2 regions of the Companilactobacillus allii genome follow, and region 1 is predicted to be linked to the other one. Evidence: predicted binding sites of a transcription regulator. Region 1 holds the regulator's gene; the other holds the start of a gene.
The links. The regulator HrcA, encoded in region 1, represses chaperone genes, less so after heat shock. The targets are predictions, from matches to a motif close to TTAGCACTCNNNNNNNNNGAGTGCTAA.

Region 1 (11,503 bases):
AATACATATTTATGATTTCAATATTGTCGGAGAACCAGAATTTGATACTGAACTTGGTATTCAAAAAGTAAAATTCCACGTTACATGTTCAAAAGGTACATATGTAAGAACTTTAGCCGTTGAATATGGTGAATTTCTTGGTGTACCTTCATTTATGTCACAATTAACAAGAACCAAAAGTGCTGATTTTAATATCGAAGAAACATTTAAGCTTGATGAAATAAGAAAAATGATGGACGAAGACGACCACTCCTTTTTAAGAAGTACTGATGAAGTATTATCCTATATGCAAGCACATGAATTGAGCGATGAAGAGTGGGAAGTACGTGTCCTTCATGGTGGATTTTTAGATTTGGATAATTATGATTATGATAAAGATTTAAGGGTGACAAGAAACCATGTGACTAAGGCAATTTATAAATATAACGAAGAACGTCAATTATGGATTCCTGATACGATGCTTCTTAACAATGATTAGGGGATGAACAGATGAAAATAGTGAATGTTAAACATCCACTGAAGAATAATCAAATACCTGAATCCGATACTGTTTTGATTATGGGATTTTTTGATGGTGTTCATCTTGGACATCAAAAGGTGATACAACGTGGAGTTGAATTGGCACATGAAAAGGGATTGAAGTCGGTTTTACTAACTTTTGATAGATCACCACGTGAAATATATCAACATGAAGAAAATTATAAATATATTTCTACCGTGAGTCGTAAAGCCGAATTGGTTGATAAGATGGGAGTGGATACTTTATATTTTGTTGAATTTACCTTAGATTTTGCCAGCTTGAAACCTCAAGAGTTCGTGGACGACTATATGGTTTGTATGCATGCTAAGTATGTAGTAGCTGGGTTTGATTATACATATGGTAAAAAAGACATAGCTAATATGCATGAATTGCCTAAATTTGCTAAAGATAGATTCAAAGTCATAACTGTTCCTGAACAAATGATCAATGGTGCAAAGATTGGATCCAGTATAATTAAAAGGTTGATTTTGTCAGATAAAATTGATTATGCAAATGAGTTACTTGGTTATAATTACCAAAACCAAGGACAAGTTGTACATGGCCTTAAAAGGGGCCGTACACTAGGTTATCCTACAGCCAATGTAGTTACATCACCCGAACAATTAAAGCCTTCTATCGGTGTTTATGTAACGCGTATTGAGATAAATGGCAAATGGTATCCATCAATGACCTCTGTTGGCTATAATGTTACCTTCAAGGAAGATACTGGTGTTACCATTGAAACCAATATTTTCAACTTTGACTCGGATATCTATGAACAAAACGTTCGAGTTGAGTGGCTTCATTATCTTAGAGGTGAGATTAAGTTTGATGGTGCTGATGGCTTGATTAAGCAATTGAATAAAGACAAGGAAGACTCAATTCACTACTTTGAAGAATTCAACTCTAATTGAGTTCAAATATAATTTGAGAGTGGAGAATTAGCACTCTCTTTTATTTTTGCTAATTTTTTGAAATTTATGAGCGTCCACACTTGACACTATAGGTATAGATTGTTATATTTTACATTGTTAGCACTCCTATATGAATAGTGCTAAAAGGAGGACGGTATAATGTTATCGGAACGTCAAGATGCAATCTTGAGAGAAGTCGTGCGCATTTTCACAGATACCGGCCAGCCGGTTGGTTCAAAAACATTGATGAATGCATTGTCATTTCACGTTAGTTCAGCGACTATAAGAAATGAAATGGCTATGCTTGAAGAAATTGGTTATCTAGAGAAAACTCATCTTTCCTCTGGACGTATTCCTTCCGCAATGGGATATCGTTACTATCTCGATAATTTGGTACAACCCACTACCGTACCGCAGGATATCGCAAAAAGAATCGACGAAGATTTTGGTCAGACATATCATCAAATTGATGATATTATCGAACAATCGGCTAAGATTTTATCGCATTTAACAAGTTATACTGCTATTACATTAGGACCTGAAAGCAGTCGGATTTTGTTAACGGGATTCAGAATAGTGCCTTTAAATTCTCGTCAGATCATGGCGATTATTGTTACTAGTGATAATAATGTTGAGAGTAACATTTATACAATTGATGAAAATCTTGATACAGAATTAATTGAAAAAATAATTAGGGTCGTAAATGATAAATTAGTTGGACAACCATTACCAGTAGTTATTCAATTGCTTCATAATGATATTCCAGCTATTTTATCGCAGTATATGTATTCTAATGATGGATTGATTGATATGATCGATCAATTATTTAAAAAAGCTGGATCTGAGAAGTATTTTGTTGATGGCCAATTGAATTTATTAAACTATGCCAATAATGAAGATTTGTCAGATGTGCAATCGTTATTTTCAATTATTAATCAGAGTACAGATTTGAAGAAACTATTAGATCCAAATGATTCCGATGATGGGATTAGGGTTCGATTGGGTAGTGAATTAGGATCTGATGCATTGAAGAATTACAGTATAATCACTGCTAATTATGATGTTGGACATCATGGTAAAGGGGTGATTGCTCTACTGGGACCTACAACGATGCATTATTCACAATTAATTGGTTTATTAGGTGAATTTAGACAAGAATTGGCAAAACGATTGATTGACTATTATTCACGGTATGATGATTCTTGATATTTAGGAGGAAGTAATGGCAGATAAAGAAAAACAAGAAGATGTAAAATCTTCTAGCAAACAAACTAAAGAGACATCAAAAGTAGATGCCAAAAAAGAAACTGAAAAAGTAACTAAAATAGATCCTAAGGATAAAAAAATTACGGATCTTGAGGCTAAAAATTCAGAACTAGAAGACAAATTTTTAAGAAGCCAAGCTGAAATTCAAAATATGAACAATCGTCATAAAAAAGAAGTTTCAGGAATACTTAAGTATGATGGTCAAAAGCTGGCTACTGAAATTCTTCCAGTGATCGATAACTTAGAACGTGCTTTGGATGTTGAAGTCAGTGATGATGCTGGTAAACAATTGAAAAAGGGAATTGAAATGGTACAGCAACATATGATCAAAGCTTTGGTCGATAATCATGTAAGTATCATTGACAATGTCGGTAGTAAATTTGATCCTAATGACAGTCAAGCAGTACAAACTGTGGCAGCTGATAAGGATCATGAAAAAGATACTGTCGTTCAAGTTTTACAAAAAGGTTATAAGTTAGAAGATAGAGTGCTACGTCCAGCAATGGTCATAGTTGCTCAATAGATCAACTTATTAAATAAAGTTAATAAATATTAAAAATTCAAAAGAGGTTTATATTTATGTCAAAAGTTATTGGTATTGATTTAGGTACAACAAACTCAGCTGTTGCCGTTCTTGAAGGTGGCTCACCAAAAATTATTGCTAACCCAGAAGGCGCAAGAACAACACCTTCAGTAGTTGCTTTTAAAGATGGTGAAATTCAAGTTGGTGAAGTTGCTAAGAGACAAGCAATTACAAATCCTGATACAGTTTCATCAATTAAGAGACACATGGGTGAAGCAGGTTATAAGGTAAGTGTTGCAGGTAAGTCATATACACCACAAGAAATTTCTGCTATGATTTTGCAACACATTAAGAAGTTCTCAGAAGATTATCTTGGTGAACCAGTTACAGATGCTGTTATTACAGTTCCTGCATACTTTGATGATTCACAAAGACAAGCAACTAAAGATGCTGGTAAAATTGCTGGTTTAAATGTTCAACGTATTGTTAACGAACCAACTGCTTCAGCACTTGCTTATGGTCTTGATAATGATAAAGGTGACGAGAAGATTCTTGTTTATGACCTTGGTGGTGGTACATTTGATGTTTCTATCCTTGAATTAGGTGATGGCGTCTTTGAAGTACTTTCAACAAATGGTGATACACATCTTGGTGGTGATGACTTTGATCAAAAGGTTATCGACTGGCTAGTTGAACAATTCAAGAATAAAAATGGTGTCGACTTATCACAAGATAAGATGGCTCTACAAAGATTAAAGGATGCAGCTGAAAAGGCTAAGAAAGATTTATCAGGTGTTGCACAAACATCAATCAGTCTTCCATTTATTTCATCTGGTGCTAATGGCCCACTTCACTTGGAAGAAACATTGACACGTGCTAAATTTGATGAATTAACAGCTGATTTAGTTGAAAGAACAAAAGCTCCAGTTGACAACGCTCTTAAAGATGCTGGATTATCAATCGGTGACCTTGATAAGGTTATTTTAAATGGTGGTTCAACACGTACACCAGCAGTTCAAACTGCTGTTGAAAAATGGACTGGTAAGACACCTGATCACTCAATCAACCCTGACGAAGCTGTTGCTTTGGGTGCTGCTATTCAAGGTGGTGTTATCTCTGGTGATGTTAAGGATGTTGTTTTACTAGATGTCACACCACTTTCATTAGGTATTGAAACAATGGGTGGAGTATTTACTAAGTTGATTGACAGAAATACAACAATTCCAACAAGTAAATCACAAACATTCTCAACTGCTGCTGATAATCAAAATGCTGTTGATATCCATGTTCTACAAGGTGAACGTCCAATGGCTGCTGATAATAAGACATTAGGTCGTTTCCAATTAACAGATATTCCAGCTGCACCACGTGGTGTACCTCAGATTGAAGTTAAGTTTGATATTGATAAGAATGGTATCGTTAATGTTTCTGCTAAAGATCTTGGTACTAATAAGGAACAAAAGATTACTATCAAGAGTTCGTCAGGTTTGAGCGATGAAGAAATCGATCAAATGATGAAAGAAGCAAAAGAAAACGAAGACGACGATAACAAGCGTAAAGAAGAAGTAGATGTTAAAAATGATGTTGAACAAGCATTGTTTGCAACAGACAAGACTCTTAAAGATATTAAGGGTAAGGTTTCTGATGAAGAAATCAAGAAGGCTGAAGACGCTCGTGACGCTTTGAAGAAGGCTCAAGACTCTGGTGATATTGAAGATATGAAGAAGAAACGTGACGATTTGAATAAGATCGTCCAAGATCTTTCAGTAAAACTATATCAACAAGCTCAAGATGCTCAACAAGGTAGTGCCGATGGCGCTACTGGTACAGGATCAACTGATGGTAAGAAGTCAGATGATGGTACTGTTGATGGTGATTTTGAAGAAGTAGATCCAGATAAAGACAAAAAATAATAATTTGTGATAAAGAGCAGTCATTTTAATTACTAGATCAATCATGGTATAGTATAAATAACTGCTCTTTTGAGCATAAAAGGACAATATGGGATGAAAGTTATCCCAGTCATACAAGGGTGATTTGTAAATGGCAGATAGAGATCCATATGAAGTTTTAGGCGTTGATAAAAACGCTTCTGAAGATGAAATCAAAAAGGCCTTTCGTGGTCTTTCAAAAAAATACCATCCAGATATTAACAAGGCTCCGGATGCTGAAGAAAAATTTAAAGAGATCAATGATGCTTATGAGACTTTAAAAGACCCTCAAAAGCGTGCTAGATTTGATCAATATGGCTCAGCTGGTATGAATCAAGGCCAAGGCTTTAGTGGCGGAGCCGGCGGTGAACAATTCGGTGGATTTGAGGATATCTTCAGTCAGTTCTTTGGTGGCGGTGGAGCAACTCGTCAAAGTCCAAACGCACCTAGACAAGGTTCTGACTTACAATACCGTATGGATTTGACCTTTGAAGAAGGGGTCTTTGGTAAGAAGACTGATATTTCATACGATCGTGAAGAAGTCTGCAAAACTTGTGATGGTAGTGGTGCTAAACCAGGTACACATCCCGAAACATGTTCAAAGTGTAATGGTTCCGGTTATGTCGAAGTAGATCGTCAAACACCACTTGGCCGTATGCGTACAAGAGTTGTTTGTGATGTCTGCAATGGTACTGGTAAAGAAATTAAAGAAAAATGCAATATTTGTCATGGTAAGGGTAAAGTTAATGAGAAACATACTCTTAAAGTTACTGTTCCAGCAGGTGTTGAAGATGGACAACAAATGCGTCTAGACTCACAAGGTGAAGCCGGCGAAAATGGTGGACCTTATGGTGATTTATATATTGTTTTCCATGTTTCACCAAGTAAAGAGTTCAAACGTGAAGGTTCAACAATTTATTCTTCAGTTAACATCAGTTTCCCTCAAGCAGCTTTGGGTGATGAAATTAAAGTAAATACTGTACATGGTCCGGTTAAATTGACCGTTCCTAGTGGTACACAGACTGGTACATCATTCAAATTGCGTGGAAAAGGTGCCCCTGTTCTTAATAGCAAGAATATCGGTGATCAAAATGTAACTGTTAATATCGTTACTCCTCGTAAAATGTCTGGTGAACAAAGAGATGCCTTGAAGCAATTCTCTGAGGCCGGTGGAAATAAAGTTAAAGAAAAAGATAGTAACTTTTTCAATAAGATTAAAGATGCCTTTAATGGCTAAATTGTATAAAAAAGAAGTCGTATATCTAATAGCGGCTTCTTTTTTACATATCTCAAGTTGATGGTGGTATAGGTTTAAATAGTGTAAAATATAAAAGATGAGAATCAATTATTAAATAAATTTTAGAAATAAATGATAGAAAGGAAAATTTTATGGATCTGGATCTTGATAAATTAAAAGAACGACAAAAAAGAATTCGTAATTTTTCTATCGTAGCGCATATAGACCATGGTAAATCTACAATTGCAGATCGAATTTTGGAAAAAACACATACTGTTTCAAAACGTGAAATGAAAGCTCAAATTCTAGATGATCTTGATCTTGAACGTGAACGTGGAATTACGATCAAATTGAATTCAGTTGAATTGGAATATACTGCTAAAGATGGTAAAGATTATATTTTTCATTTGATTGATACACCAGGACATGTGGACTTCTCGTATGAGGTCTCAAGATCTCTTGCAGCTTGTGAGGGTGCTTTACTAGTAGTTGATGCAGCTCAAGGTGTTGAAGCTCAAACATTAGCTAACTCATACTTGGCCATTGATAACGATTTAGAGATACTACCAGTTATTAATAAAGTTGATCTTCCATCCGCTCAACCAGAGAAGGTTCAAGAAGAGATCGAAGAGATGATCGGTATTGATGCATCTAATGCTGTCATGACTAGTGCTAAGACTGGATTAGGAATTGATGAACTACTTGAAAGAATAGTATCAGATGTCCCAGCACCAGTTGGCGATATTGATAAGCCACTAAAGGCTTTGATTTTTGATTCTGTTTATGACAGTTATCGTGGAGTTGTCTTGAATGTACGTGTCCGTGAAGGCATCGTTAAGGTCGGTGACGTGATTGAACTGATGAGTAATAAGAAGACCTTTGAAGTGACAGATGTTGGTGTAATGTCTCCTAAGACCGTTTCTCGTGATTATTTGATGGCTGGTGATGTTGGATATATTACTGCAAGTATTAAGTCAGTCGTTGAAACTCAAGTTGGTGATACTGTAACACTAGCAAATAACCCGACAGATGAACCATTGATAGGTTATCGCAAGAGTACCCCAATGGTATACGCTGGTATGTATCCAGTTGATAATGGAAGGTACGAAGATCTACATGAGGCTTTAGAGAAATTGAAGTTGAATGATGCAGCACTTGAATATGAACCAGAGACTTCTCAAGCTTTAGGATTTGGTTTTCGTGTTGGATTTTTAGGACTACTCCATATGGATGTTGTCCAAGAACGTTTAGAGCGGGAATTTAATTTGGATTTGATCATTACATCCCCATCAGTTGACTACAAAGTAACGACTACTTCTGGCGAAAATATTGTGGTTGATAATCCATCCGAATTACCAGATGCATCAGAAATCAAAGAAGTTAGAGAACCATACGTACGTGCTGAAATAATGGTCCCTGAAGACTATGTTGGACCAGTTATGGAATTGTGTCAGAGAAAACGTGGAGAGTTTGTAACAATGGATTATTTAGATAAATATCGTGTCAATGTTATTTATAAGTTACCATTGTTAGAAATTATCTTTGACTTTTTTGATGATTTGAAATCTAATACCAAAGGCTATGCATCCCTTGATTACCAAGTTGATGCATATGAACCTAGTGAATTAGTTAAAATGGATATTTTACTTAATGGTGAACCAGTGGATGCATTGAGTTTTATTGTACATAAAGACTTTGCCTACCAACGTGGTAGAGACATTGTTGCACGCCTAAAAGAGGTTATACCTCGTCAAATGTTCGAAATTCCAGTCCAAGCAGCCATAGGTAACAAAGTTGTTGCTCGTGCGACTGTTAAAGCTTATCGAAAAGATGTTACTGCCAAATTGTATGGTGGTGATAGAACTCGTCGTGATAAGTTGTTGAATAAACAAAAGGCCGGTAAGAAACGTATGAAAGACGTCGGAAAGGTATCAATTCCACAAGAGGCCTTCATGTCAGTTTTGAATTTGAACAAAGGTAAAACCGATGATTCAGGCAAATAAGTAATAAAAAAATAAATAGACTCTTATAATATTGTAAGAGTCTATTTTTATATCCAAAATTATCGGAGGTTGTAATTGATGAATGAGTTTGATGCAATTGTAATTGGTGGCGGACCAGCAGGATTGGCAGAAGCCTACGATCTTAAAGCAGCTGGAAAAAATGTAGCAGTAGTTGAGAACTATCAATGGGGTGGAACTTGCCCTAATCGTGGCTGTGATCCTAAAAAGATACTATTAAGTGGAGTACAAGCCCGTGATAGAATGGTTCAATTAAAAGGTAAAGGATTCAGTGGAGATCAAGTACCCTTTGTAAAGTGGTCAGAGATTGAAGCATTTAAAGAGACATATACAAGTAAGATACCAGATGGTAGTCGTGACGGAATCATTAACGCTGGAATTACGGCGATCGAAGGTAGTCCTAAGTTTATTTCTGATTATCAAATTGATGTTGATGGAAAGATTTATCAAGCAGATAATTTTATTATTGCGACAGGTCAAAGGCCAAGTAAGCTTAACATTGAAGGAAATGAAAATATATTAACTAGTACAGATTTTATGAATCTAAAATCTATGCCTAAAAAAATCACCTTCATCGGGGCAGGGTATATCGCCTTTGAATTAGCCACTATCGCCAGTTCGACCGGTGCTGAGGTTCACATTGTTCACCATAATGATCGTCCATTAAAGGAATTTGATGAATCATTTGTTGATGATCTGGTTGATCAGTTGAAGAATCGTGGCATAAAGTTCCATTTTGATATTGATACCAAATCAATTGCTAAATTTGATGATCAATATGTATTAAATGCTGATGACTTTTCATTGGTGAGTGATCTTGTTGTTGGTGCTACTGGCCGTATACCAAATGTTGATAAATTAGATTTGGAGAAGGCAGGAGTTAAATATACTCGTCATGGAATTTCTACAAATGGGAAGCTTCAAACTACTAATCCTAGAATTTATGCCATTGGGGATGTCGTTGATAAAGTTCAACCGAAATTGACACCGATTGCAGGATTTGATGCAACTTATGTTGCTAGTGTTATTACTGGTAAAAATGATAAAGAGATTGTTTACCCTGCAATTCCTACATTAGTTTATGGAGGACCAGAACTAGCTAAAGTTGGCATTAGTACTGATGAAGCAAAAAAAGACCCTGACAACTATAGAATAGTTGATCAAGATCTGACAAAATGGTTCACGTATTATAGAACTAATGAGTCTATTGCAAGGGCTAAGGTGATTTTTAACAAAAATGATGAGATAGTTGGAGCCACTGTTATGAGTAATGAGGCAGATGAGGTGATCAATTATCTTACATTAGCGATCAATAAGAAAATGAAACATAATGAAATTAGTAATACAGTGTTTGCTTATCCAACACCTGCCAGTGATCTACAATATCTAATTTAATAAGAAATTTTGTTATACAAAAAAGATTCTAGCAAATTTTAAAAATTTGTTTCGAATCTTTTTTTAATTTGAAGAATTATAGTAACATTTCAACTAACTTTTGTAGATCGTGCTTTTCAGGTATTTCTGGCAACATATTAATATCGAACAAAGCTTGATCTTTGTACTCCTTAACCATAACCTGTGATGCATCAACACCATTATCAATTACTTCTTCAGCTGTTATAGCAAGATTTTCTTCACCAGTTTTACCGGCCTCGGCAATATCGTTCATGAAGTTTTGACCTTTTTTACCAATCGCAAATATAACAGGTAAAGTGAATTCACCATTTTGTAGCATGTACAATGGTCCAAATTCGGTTTTAGATGTGTTAATTCCTACAAGATCTAGTATTTCACTCTTTATTTGATAAGCAATGCCAATAGTCTTACCAATTTCACCGGCTGAATCAACTATTATATCAGAGGCATGAGCAGCTTGAGCACCGAATCGACAAGCAAATTCAAACATTATTGCACTACGACCTTCAACACGTTTGATATATTCCGCAATATCTTCAACTGGCTTAATCATTTCTTCATCGGCCATTAATTGTTGTGTGGTAATTTCTTGGATCGCATCAATTTTACCTTGCAGAGCGTCATCGTCGGCTGAACATTTTCTTAATTCCACATCAATTAAGTCAGAAAAATATTCGACCATGAAATTCAATTTTATAGAATCAGGTCCAGCTTGATGTCGGCGCATCATTTCATTTCTTATATAAAACATTTGAGTTACTGCTGCAGCTGATTGTAAGGTGTTTTCTTTTAGTGACTCTGTTTCTCCAAATCCGGAGAATAGGTAGAAGAAGGCACTGTGCAGGAATCTACCGGATTTTAAGAAGCCACTAGCCTCTGTAATAATATCGTCTTTGTTAAGTTCAATTAGGTGAAGAATATAATCTTCAAGATTAATCAACTTTGGGTTAAGATGTTCGAATTGTTCGAATGGGGATGCCATTAGAAAGTCTCCTTACTTAAATTTGTCAATTTCAACTTCAATATTTTCTGCGATTGGTAAGAACACTGAACCGAAGAACTTTTGTGAATCAAATTTATTTTCGTTTTCGATTAAGTCATTTGATTTTTTCCAGGCATCATTTCGCATAATTGCTGCAAGACTTTTACGCAATGTTTGAATATGTTTTTTAAGTGAAGGATTCTTAGTTCCGTATGCCTGAAGGTAGAAATATAGAATTTCATTAAATGTATTATCAAGCACATAAAAAAAGGTATTTCGCATTTCAGCAAGATTCATCATTTGTGCAAATGGCATATCCTTTAGTATCTGTTCTTTTGTAAATGAACTAGATGAAGTAATGATGGAATTGACTTGGCTCATATCAGCTATGTAACTAGAATAATGTTCAATTTGATCCTTTTTTAGATCAATTCCCAATTTTTCTTTGATTTCAGATTCATTGAGTGGTTGAAGTTGTTTCATAGTCATTTTTTTAACATCTAGACTTTCTTCAACTAGTTTCTTTTCAATCGCCTTTAAAATAGTTTGGTTTTCATTAAGATACTTCATTATTACAGGCCAAATATGATCATTGAATGTTTCATTAAAGTGATTAAATAAATCGTCAGTGTAAACATTTAGGATTTCTTTTTTTGACGGATATTCTTTTACATGAGAAGTGAATTGAATTAC
Region 2 (11,503 bases), 340 kb from region 1:
TATGTATGGATATCACCGACATTCATTGTTCCGTCAGCAATCATTTGGGAAATACGAGTACTTTGTGGTCCAGCAAATGAAAAGTCCAATTTACTAGCAATACCTGTTTCAAAAATATCCAAATGTTCAGGACGTGAAACACTAGACATGATCATATGTAAGTCATGAACTTTTTCTGGATCAACTGAGGCCAAAACCTTTGACAAGAAACTAGCTTGTTTTTGGTTATCCCCTTCCAATACAACTTTGTCGCCAGGAGTTATAAGGTTCTCCAACAATTCCTTAGCGTTTTCTGTTTTTACAAATTTACCATCCATCATTGGTGCAATTTTTTCTAACTTAGCGTTTTTTGCATCACGATGTGTAGTCCAACTTCTGTTAGTCATTTATTTTCCTCCATTTTTTTAATAGAAATTCAGTATCATCAATTCCCATTTCACTCATGGTAATATTTCTCAGATCAGGAAATTTGGTGTGAATCAATTTGGTGAATGCATGTCCCGGCATTACTTCTACCGTTGTATCAATACCTAGTTCACTAGCAACACTCATCATCGTGTCCCAATAAACTGGATATATCAGATTATTGACCATGTCCTTTTTGACCTCATCAACACTTTGTACAGCATGCCCATTGTAATTAGTTAAATAAGTACACTTGGGTTTCTTTAGATCGATTGTTTCAAATGCACTATCCAAAGCAGTTGCTGCCGATTGCATTAATGGTGAATGAGACGGATTTGGTACCTTTAAGATCACAGCCTTTTGAGCTCCATTATCTTTTGCTAAAGCCAAAATCTTGTTGATACCATCTAAGGATCCAGACAATGCTGTCTGTAACTCAGAATTTTGGTTTGATACATAAACATCAGGTAAATTAGCCTTTTCAACTAAGGAAGTAACTTCCTTTCTAGTTAATCCAACTATTGCACCCATGCCGTATCCAACTGGATAAGCCTCTTTCATTTTAGTAGAACGAAGAAAAACAGTTTTAATTGCATCTTCTTCAGTTAAAACCCCAGCGGCAACTGCTGCTCCAAACACCCCTAAAGAGTGACCTGCAACAACATCAGGAACTTCTTCAATAGACTTTAATTGTCTAATGTTTTGTAGCTGTAAAATTAAAATACCTAATTGAATCTGTATAGAATCTTTATAAGATTCTTCGTCATCATTTAACGTCACACCGGTCAAGTCTTTGACCTTAGTCAACAAATCCCGTGGTACATTACTTAACATTCCAGGACGTTGTCCACCTTGTCCTGGGAATATCCATAAAGTACGCATATATTCACCTCCAGATCATCCTTTTTCACTGATCTCACAATCACAGTATAAAAGGATAAAGTAAGCGTGTATAATACATAAATTGAATGGTACATAACCAAATAGTTATGAATTGGAGTGGATAAAATGAACCTGACACAATTAAAGTGTTTTGCCATCGTAGCCAATCAAGAAAGTATCACTAAGGCCGCTGAGATCCTCTATATTTCTCAACCTGCAGTTAGTAAAACAATTAGACAACTAGAAGATGAATTACATGTGCAGTTATTCGACAGAACTGGTCGCACCTTAAAGTTAAATCGTGCTGGAAGATTGTTCTTCAGCTATGTTAATGACAGCTTAAAGGAATTAGATAGAGGAATAAACGCTGTTCAAGGTGGTGTTGATAATTCAGAACAACCCATCTCAATACTGATGGAAGTTGCTTCCCCCTTTATTCCCAGTATTGTAGGAAATATCAAAGATAAGTTCCCTAACGTGCGACTAAGTATCGCCCAGCACACTGTTAGAGAGGCTGATTTTAAACAATTTGACTTTATAGTTACTAGTCATCCATTAAAGGACCTAACGAATGTACCTGTATTAAAAGAAGAAATATTCGTTGGTTGGAATTCAAAATTTGGATATACCAAAGAATTCATCGATCCCAAAGAAGTCAAAGATGAGAAGTTTGTTGGTTTGACCAAAAATAATCCATTACGAAATACCACTGATAAATATTTTAATGACCGTGGCATTTCTTTGAACTATATGTATGAAACTGACGATCCAGCTACTATTCGAGGCTTGATTGAAGCTGGAATCGGGTTAAGTTTTATACCATCAGTAACTTGGCAGACTATAGATTCTCAGGTCCAACTAGCCAGACTTACTCCAGAACCCTTGCAACGCACCATTTTTCTAAGCTCACCGTCTATGAACTTAACTGATATTCAAAGGGAAATAAGTAACGAATTAATCAAGTTATTTTTGAGTTTTCAAAGATCAGAATTAAAAATTTAAGTTGCATTTTATTTTGGAAGCGATTATATTAACAAATAAGAAATCCTTTTGTTGATCTCACAATCAAATAAAAGGGGAAAAACTAAATGAATTCAAGATTAGACAATACAAGACCAGCCGATGTTGGTGACTACATGAAGGTCTTTGCTTGTACTGCCGTTATGATGCAGACTGTCCTTGGTGTTGTTCTCAGCACTAATCCACCTGATAATGCCCAATCTATCATTGGAATTATCTATAACTTAGTCAAATTCACGGCACCAGCCTTTATTTTTGGTATTTTATACACTACTACCAGAACTACTGGTGATAATACATGGAGTAACTATGGCGGATACATGAAGAAACAATGGTCTGCTCTTTTTGTACCTACGATCTGGTGGACACTTGCATATCTAGTAGTATTTCCAGATGTTCAACAAGTTAACAAATTCAATGGAGTTGCTAGTTTTTTGTGGCATTTTATAAATGGTAATGCTGCACCTCATCTGTGGTATAACACTATGATGTTACAGTTCATTATTTTAATGCCATTCTTCTGGGCACTAGGTCACTGGGTCAAAAGAAGTGTTACTAATGCATTTTGGGCAATTGGATTGACTATTGTTGGTTATGCGGCATGGATTTTCTTCTATGATTCCAACGTATTCCATGGCCCACAGGCTACTAATTGGTACTTGTTAGATAGATTATTTGTAAGTTTTGTTATTTACGGGATTTTTGGTGTTATTGCCTGGGTTTATCGTGAACAATTCGAAACATTCCTCAAGAAAACTTGGATTATTCTAGTCATCGCAATTATTGCTGTTTATTATTGGACAAATAGCGAATTGTCAGCCTTCGGATTCCCAGTTCAATTGACAAATGCCCCTTACTACAAACCATCAATGACACTTTATGCACTACTAGTTATTGGTTTAGTTGCTGCATTATCAATGCATCACTTACGTAACAATTCCAAAGCTTTACCTGTATTTCATTTCTTAGCCATTTATGCATACCGTGCATATCTATCAAACGTATTCTGGTTCCAAATTATCTGGAGAATCTTTGGACATAATCTTGCCTTAGACCATCCCCTAGTTGCCATTATCGTTTGTTACTTAATTACATGGTGCTTGGCATTCACATCTGCTTACACTTTCCACATTATTTGGGCACGTGTTAAGAGTGGATTCTCTTCTAAAGAAGTTGTAGAACAGGTCAAATAATGCTTAAAAAAATAAGATTTGTGCGATAATGAAAAAAGTTATCACACAAATCTTATTTATTTTTATATTTCGAGGTTTGTTTGTTGACCCGATACCAATTGTATGCTAAATTAGCACTGTACTATTAAGAGTGCTAAAACAAAAAGTACTAATTAATTAGGAGGCAGTTTATGTTAGTTCCTACAGTTATTGAACAAAGCTCACGTGGCGAACGTGCCTATGATATTTATTCAAGATTACTAAAAGATAGAATTATTATGTTATCAGGTGAAGTTAACAGCCAAATGGCTAATACAGTTATTGCTGAATTACTATTCCTTGATGCTCAAGACTCAGAGAAAGATATTTCAATGTATATCAACTCACCCGGTGGTTCAGTTACCGACGGATTGGCTATTGTTGATACAATGAATTTCGTTAAATCTGATGTTACAACAATCGCAACTGGATTAGCAGCCTCAATGGGTTCAGTTATCCTTTCATCAGGTACAAAAGGCAAACGTTTTGCCCTACCAAATTCAACAATCCTTATTCACCAACCATTAGGTGGTGCTCAAGGTCAACAAACAGAAATTGAAATTGCTGCCCAAGAGATTTTGAAGACAAGAAAGAGATTGAACCACATGTTAGCTGATAACTCCGGTCAATCATTTGAAAAACTTCAAAAGGATACCGATCGTGACAATTACATGACATCACAAGAAGCCAAAGATTACGGTTTGATTGATGAAATCATGACAAATAGCCCCGCAAAATAGAGCGAGCTAAGACACGGTTAATTTCCGAGTAATAACACTAAAAAATGGCCTTCACGAAAGTGAAGACCATTTTTTTGCGTTATACGGAAGAAATTGTGTCTTAGCTCGCGTTTGCGCTACAAGTTTGAGTAACATTCAAGACAAGCACCAATCTCTTTAAGCCTTTAAAAATTCAAGGCAACTTAACATCACGTATATCATACTGAATGGACGAGAAATAGAAATAAGTTTATTCTAATTATTGGAGGTTAAATATATGGAAAACACAATTAACAATAAACTTAAGCGCAAGCTTTTTATCATTACACTTCTATCGGGTACATTCACAATGTCCATCAGTCAATCATCATTATCGACTGCTTACCCAACATTAATGAAATTTTTCGGTGTTAGTGCACCAACCATTCAATGGTTAACAACTGGATTCATGTTAATAATGAGTATCATGATGCCGATCAGTCCCTGGCTACTTAACAATATCTCATTCAAAAAGATATTTTTAAGTGTCGTGGCTATATTTGCAATTGGAACATTCATCATTATTATCGCTCAAAATTTTGCCATGGCAATGCTTGGTAGAGCTTTGGAAGCAGTTGGTGTCGGGATACTTTTCCCATCGTTTCAATCAGTCCTTTTGACCATCACTCCTGAAGAACAACGTGGTACAACTATGGGGTTCGCCGGATTAGTCATGGGATCTGCCTTGGCATCTGGACCCATTATTTCTGGTATTGTTCTAAACTTTCTACAATGGCAAGGATTATTCGTTATTTTTCTACTAATAATGATCGTCATTTTTATTACAGGATTAATCTATATCAAAGACGTTATGCCTCGTCAAAAGGTGAAATTAGACTCACTGTCAATTATTTATCTATTAGGAATAATCGGCTTACTCTATGTTGTAAATCAAGCCGGAAGCCAGCATAGCCTATCTACAAACCTAATTATTTTGTTTGTCGTCAGCTTAATCCTATCCGTATTATTTGTTCATCGTCAATTAACTAAGGATCAACCATTACTAGACCTAAAGGTCATGAAGAATTTCAACTTTGACCTTTCCGTTTTGCTAACGGGATTCTCTTATATCTCACTTATTGTTGTGACAATAATTTATCCACTTTATTATCAAAACATATTACATACTTCTGTTCTAGTCTCTGGATTGGCATTAGTTCCACCAGCAATCCTTCTCAGTATTCTCAATCCACTAACTGGTAAACTAGCCGATAAAATCGGTTTCAAGAAGACACTGATATCAGGTATGTCAATGATAGTACTTGGTTGGATGTTATTGTTTGTATTAAATACTAAGTTAGGCTTACTACCAATGATCCTCATTGCCATGCTAATAGAAGGTGGTAATGCCTTTGTTATGATGCCGGCAACTACTCTTGGTGGTAATTCCCTTCCTGAAAGTTTAATTCCACATGGAACTGCAATAATTACTACCGTCAGACAATTACTAGGATCACTAGGTGTTTCACTTGCGACATTGATTCTTGTCACTGCCAATCAAAATCACGGGTTATCACCCAACCTTGGATTAATTGGTTATCATTATGTATTCGGATTCTTCTGTGCAATGGCGATTGTCGGCTTCATATTTGCTCTATTGATCAAGAATAAAGAAAACTAATCTTCATTGGGGAGAAACATGAATACTCAAAATCATATTAACAAAAAAACTATTTCAGTTATTTTACTGTTCTTTATCTCAATCATCATCTGGATGCTTTGGCAATTTCATCTTAATTATATGATTGCTGGAAGTGATACTTTTTTCCACACGCAAAGAATTTATGAAATCCGCCAAGCTTTTATTAACGGTAATTTACCAAGTTGGTTGAACTTTGATACCTTCTTTTCTTCAGGTCAAGCTGTCAATGGTATGTATCCTGATTTCACACTTTGGCCATTTATTTTTATTACAGATATGTTATCTCCAATTCATCAAATCATCGCTATAAAAGTTATGATTGCGATGATGACTTTTGTTGTAACATTTTTATCTTTAAATAAGCGCTACAGCAGTTTGAATTCAAGTATGGCAGCATTGATATATACGTATTCTGGTGCTGTTCTTAGAGGCATTACAACCGAGTTTCAACCGGGAGTGGCAATTGTTCTAGCCTTTTCTTTTCCACTGATCTTTACTTTTAAAGATATTCTCGAAAGTAAAAGAATTGACTATATTCTGGCAATTAAAGTCGGACTTTTAATGACTATAGTTATCAATTCACATTTATTGAGTGCCGTTGCGATCTCCATGGTCGCAGGTGTCTTCTTAATTGTTTGTTCAATTAAAAATAGAACCCTTATTCCCTTTATTAACCTAGTTATTTCAGGATTAATCGCTGTGGTATTGTGTCTTCCATTAATCTATCGACTAATGACTATTTCAAAAACTGGACTATTGCCACCATTTGGTAAGGGGAATGTGATTGCTGACCCAATATCAATACTATTCACCAATGTTAAATGGAATGCCAAAACCAGTTTTTCAACTTTATCATTGATTGTGTTGTTGATAGTATTGGTTGGATTCGATAAGAAAAAAACAAACAAACTTCTTCCTTGGTTATTAGTGGAATCAGTTCTAGTAATATTTAGCACTGATTTAACTCCTTGGGCAATTTTTAATCACATTCCGATTCTCAATAACTTCCAAGAATCAAGTTGGAGATTTGCTCTATTTTTAGGTATCGTCCCAATTATTTTGTTATTAGAGAACTTCAAGGCTCAAACTAGTAAGTATATCCTAGTATTGATGTCTATACTCTCCTTGTCAGCAGCAATACAAGTCACGACAAACTATATCTATAATCACGGAACTACTTTAACAACTATGACTGCCAAAACAAAGACTGATCTATCACCTAATACAGATGTTAAACTCACTTCCAGTGGCATCAACAGTGAGAAAATACTACGAACTCTGATACCTGATTATGCTCCAGATAAAGTTGCTATTGATCCTAACTCAAATGGCCAATTTCTTTCACCTGAAGTTCAGAATTTATTGATTCATCACACTGCTAGTCAAAATAACAAAACAACAAATCTAAAGAAAACTAGCTCTACGACAAACAGTGTTAATTATCGTGGCAAAAACATCAAACGTGGCAATGTCCAATTACCAATATTCGGCTATTCATCACTTAAATATGACATCAAAGTAAACAACAAGTCAGTTAAATGGACCACTGACGACTTAGGATTCATAGCTATTTATAACCCTTCAAAAGCTAACACTGTTAATATTTCTGTAGCCAGTTATTATCCTCATATTTATCCATATATGATTTGGTTTTCATTTGTTCTTTTCATTGCACTGATTGGTTATGTTATTTATAGATCGTAAATTTCAGTGAAAACGCGTGTCAAAATACAATTCTCTCAATTTAAATCTAAAAAGCGATATTTACTCACGTAAATATCGTTTTTTGGCTTATATATGAAAACTGAACGTATTCTGTCACGCTCTTTGTATTGACAATTAATTTAAGCATGCTATTATTGTTTTTGAAAGGTGAGTGACCAATCACTCATTAAAAAGCTTTTTGAGGAGATACCCACATGGAAAATACAATGATCAGTCTAAAACATCTTGTAAAAAAATTCGGTAATCAAACTGTTCTAAAAGATGTTAATTTAGATGTTCTTTCTGGTGAAATAGTCGGATTGATCGGACCTTCTGGGGCTGGTAAGTCTACTGTAATTAAAACCACTTTGGGCATGGAAGTTACTGATGGTGGTATCGCTACTGTCTTTGACAAAACAATGCCCAATAGACAATTGCTGGCAAATATTGGCTATATGGCACAAACAGACGCCCTATACGACGCACTAAGTGGTAAAGAGAATCTTATCTTTTATGCCAAAATGAAAGGGCTTAAAAAGTCAGAATTAAATAACGAAATTGAACACGTTGCTAGCGTTGTTGATTTAAAAGATGACTTAAATAAACGTGTCAGTGGTTATTCAGGTGGCATGATGAGACGTCTTTCACTTGCTATCGCCCTACTTGGAAATCCAAAGTTATTGATTTTAGATGAACCAACCGTCGGTATCGATCCCGCACTTCGCCGCCAAATATGGAAAGAATTATCCAGTATTAGAGACGAAGGTCGCAGCATCCTGATAACAACACACGTCATGGATGAAGCAGAATTATGTGATCGTGTGGCACTATTATTAGATGGCAAAGTAATGGCGTTTGATAAACCAGATGTATTAAAAATGCAATACAAGGTTGATTCAATTGAAGATGTATTCTTGAAAGCTGAGGGTGTTGAATAATGCGTACAATTGCAATTATGACTAGAGTTCTAAAAGAACTCATAAGAGATAAAAGGACACTAGCACTAATGTTTATTGCACCGGTCGTGATTTTATTGTTATTGAGTTTCATTTTCAACTCTAACTCATCCACTAATGTGAACATTGCCACCGTAGATTTACCAAGTGCTTTATATAATAATGTAAATGATATGAAACATGTGGATGTTTATAAATACAGTAATAAAAAAGCTGCTAAAAGGGCTTTGAATAACGACACAATTGATGCCATCATTCAAAAAAAGAATGACAATTATGACTTAACTTATGCTAATACCGATTCAACTAAAACTGCTGCTGTTAAACAAGTTTTCAATGCTTCAATGACCAAAACCAACGTCAGTAAAATGAAGAAACAGCTTGTGACAACTACTACAGCCTTGGCCAAACTAACCGGACAAACTGTTCCAATAAATACAAAAATTTCAACGCCAAAAATAACTAATCACTACGTTTATGGTAACAAGGATACTGGATTCTTTGACAAAATCCTTCCAGTATTAATGGGATTCTTTGTATTCTTCTTCGTATTCTTAATTTCTGGGATGGCTCTTCTCAAAGAACGTACAAGTGGAACACTAGATCGATTATTGGCTACTCCAGTCAAACGTTTTGAAATCGTCTTTGGATATATGTTGAGTTACGGAATCCTTGCAGTCGTTCAAACTGTGATTATTGTCCTTGCTACTGTATGGATGTTAGGGATTCAAATTAAAGGTAACATAATCTCAGTTATCATAATCAACTTAATCTTAGCCTTGGTAGCTCTAGCATTTGGTATTTTACTTTCGACTTTTGCCAAATCAGAATTTCAAATGATGCAATTCATTCCCATTGTGGTTATTCCTCAAGTATTCTTCTCCGGAATCGTTCCGTTGGATTCCATGGCCAAATGGGTCAGTGATATTTCATATGTCATCCCTATTAAATATTCCGGTGATGCTGTGTCAGATATCATTATGAAAGGCACAAGTATCTGGTCATTGGGGTTTGATATATCTGTTCTGCTGGGGATTTTAGTAGTATTAACTATCTTAAATATCGTTGGTTTGAGACGTTATCGTAAGGTTTAATTAAAAGAGTGTAATAACACGCGGAAATTTTTCTACTCAAACTTGCAGTGAAAACGTGTGAAAATGCACAATTTTTTCCGCTTAACAAAAATAATTCCGATATTCACTTCCGTGAATACCGAAATTATTTACGTTAATGCTCGAAAATTATCCGTGCATTTTCACACTCTCATTTATCCTACACGGCTTCTTCAGCGATTTGATTAAGCTTACGTAGTCTATGGTTAATACCTGACTTTGAAATGGCACCACTTGGTACCATTTCACTGAGCTCTTTTAATGAAACATCTGGGTTCTCAAGTCTTAATACGGCGATTTCTTGTAACTTAGCTGGCAAAGAATCTAAGCCAACTGTACTTTGAAGATGCTTAATATTATCAACTTGTCTTTGTGCTGCTGCGACTGTCTTATTAATATTAGCGTTCTCACAGTTTACCAAACGATTAACTGAATTACGCATGTCACGCACGATTCTAATATCTTCGAATTTTAACATTGCATTAGTGGCCCCAATTACTTGTAAGAAGTCAGCAATTTTTTCTGCTTCCTTCAAATAAACAATATAGCCATTTCTGCGTTGTGTAACTCGAGCATTCAAATTAAAATGATTCATCATCTGAGCGATTCCATCATTGTGTGTCTCGTATAATGAGTAAATTTCCAAATGATATCTTGATGTCTCTGGGTTATTGACACTACCTGTAGCTAGAAATGCTCCACGTAGATATGAGCGCATCCTTTGATCTTCATCAAGAATATCTTCGGGTACATCAGTATTGATCGATAAACCAGTCTCATCCAAAATACCTAAGTCCTGTAAGACTTTATTTGTATCATGTTTAAGACGAACAAGATATTGATTGTTCTTTTTTAACTTCATTTTTTTACGAACTAATAGTTCTGATTCCATCCCATAACGCAATTTAATGAGTGAAAAAATCCTACGAGCAATCGCAGGATTCTCCGTTTGCGCCGTTAGAACAAATTGATGGTTGTATAAACTTAATGAACCATTCATTCTCAGTAAAGCAGATAGCTCTACACGGGCATGTTCGGGATGAACTTCTAAACCAGTGAGTTCCTTTTTTACTTCACTTGCGTAAGAAGCCACTAGTGTCTCACCTCATTTTTTCTATTTCCGGCTTGAAATGCCAAATTCAAAATTTCACGACCAATTTTAGTTCCATCATGAAAGGCTCCATTATCATGTAGTGATAAGAAGTCATCTGAAATAACACGACATCCCATATTTCTCAAACTTGGGAAATCCGATTTTACTTGACTGACATATTCATCATACTTCTTATGATCCATATAACCTTCTGGGACATGTCTTGTATTAACAAGTACAGTATCGACGAAGTTACCACCCAAATGTTCATTCAAAACATTAACATGGTCAGCATCAGTGAAACCTTCAGTCTCACCGATCTGAGTCATAATATTACAAATATAGACCACTTCAGCAGGCGTCTGACGGACTGCCTCACCAAGGTCTCCAATCATAAGATTAGGAAGAATACTTGTAAATAAACTACCAGGTCCAAGTACCACGACATCTGCTTGCATAATTGAAGCTACGACTGGTAAAAGCGACTGTGGTGTCTTGTCTGGCTCATCTGAGTTAGTTACCCAGACACGCTTAACGTGCTTACCTGAGTGAGTTATTTCATGTTCACCTGATATCGTAGTTCCATCAGTGAACTCCGCATTCAAGGTCAACTTCGTGTTACTTGCTGGATACACTCGGCCATCAACACGCATCATTTTGGATAATTCTTGAACTGCGTCAAAAATATTAGGTGACATTTCAGATAATGCAGCAATAATT

Region 2: clpP (ATP-dependent Clp endopeptidase proteolytic subunit ClpP) is a predicted target of HrcA. The motif match lies at 3,611-3,637, and genes of this name have one in related genera.

Annotation. Positions count from the first base shown of each region.
Region 1 covers NZ_CP019323.1:1,790,381-1,801,883, forward strand. Annotated here, with positions in the region: gene truB (tRNA pseudouridine(55) synthase TruB) at 1-478, shown strand, start outside; gene ribF (riboflavin biosynthesis protein RibF) at 490-1,434, shown strand; gene hrcA (heat-inducible transcriptional repressor HrcA) at 1,594-2,640, shown strand; gene grpE (nucleotide exchange factor GrpE) at 2,657-3,223, shown strand; gene dnaK (molecular chaperone DnaK) at 3,280-5,136, shown strand; gene dnaJ (molecular chaperone DnaJ) at 5,267-6,391, shown strand; gene lepA (translation elongation factor 4) at 6,544-8,394, shown strand; gene BTM29_RS08800 (dihydrolipoyl dehydrogenase family protein) at 8,473-9,807, shown strand; gene BTM29_RS08805 (polyprenyl synthetase family protein) at 9,884-10,810, opposite strand; gene BTM29_RS08810 (hypothetical protein) at 10,823-11,503, opposite strand, start outside.
Region 2 covers NZ_CP019323.1:1,452,597-1,464,099, reverse strand. Annotated here, with positions in the region: gene mdcA (malonate decarboxylase subunit alpha) at 1-386, opposite strand, end outside; gene BTM29_RS07080 (ACP S-malonyltransferase) at 379-1,287, opposite strand; gene BTM29_RS07075 (LysR family transcriptional regulator) at 1,414-2,289, shown strand; gene BTM29_RS07070 (acyltransferase family protein) at 2,376-3,500, shown strand; gene clpP (ATP-dependent Clp endopeptidase proteolytic subunit ClpP) at 3,671-4,258, shown strand; gene BTM29_RS07060 (DHA2 family efflux MFS transporter permease subunit) at 4,515-5,897, shown strand; gene BTM29_RS07055 (hypothetical protein) at 5,916-7,622, shown strand; gene BTM29_RS07050 (ABC transporter ATP-binding protein) at 7,838-8,560, shown strand; gene BTM29_RS07045 (ABC transporter permease) at 8,560-9,672, shown strand; gene whiA (DNA-binding protein WhiA) at 9,851-10,783, opposite strand; gene BTM29_RS07035 (gluconeogenesis factor YvcK family protein) at 10,783-11,503, opposite strand, start outside.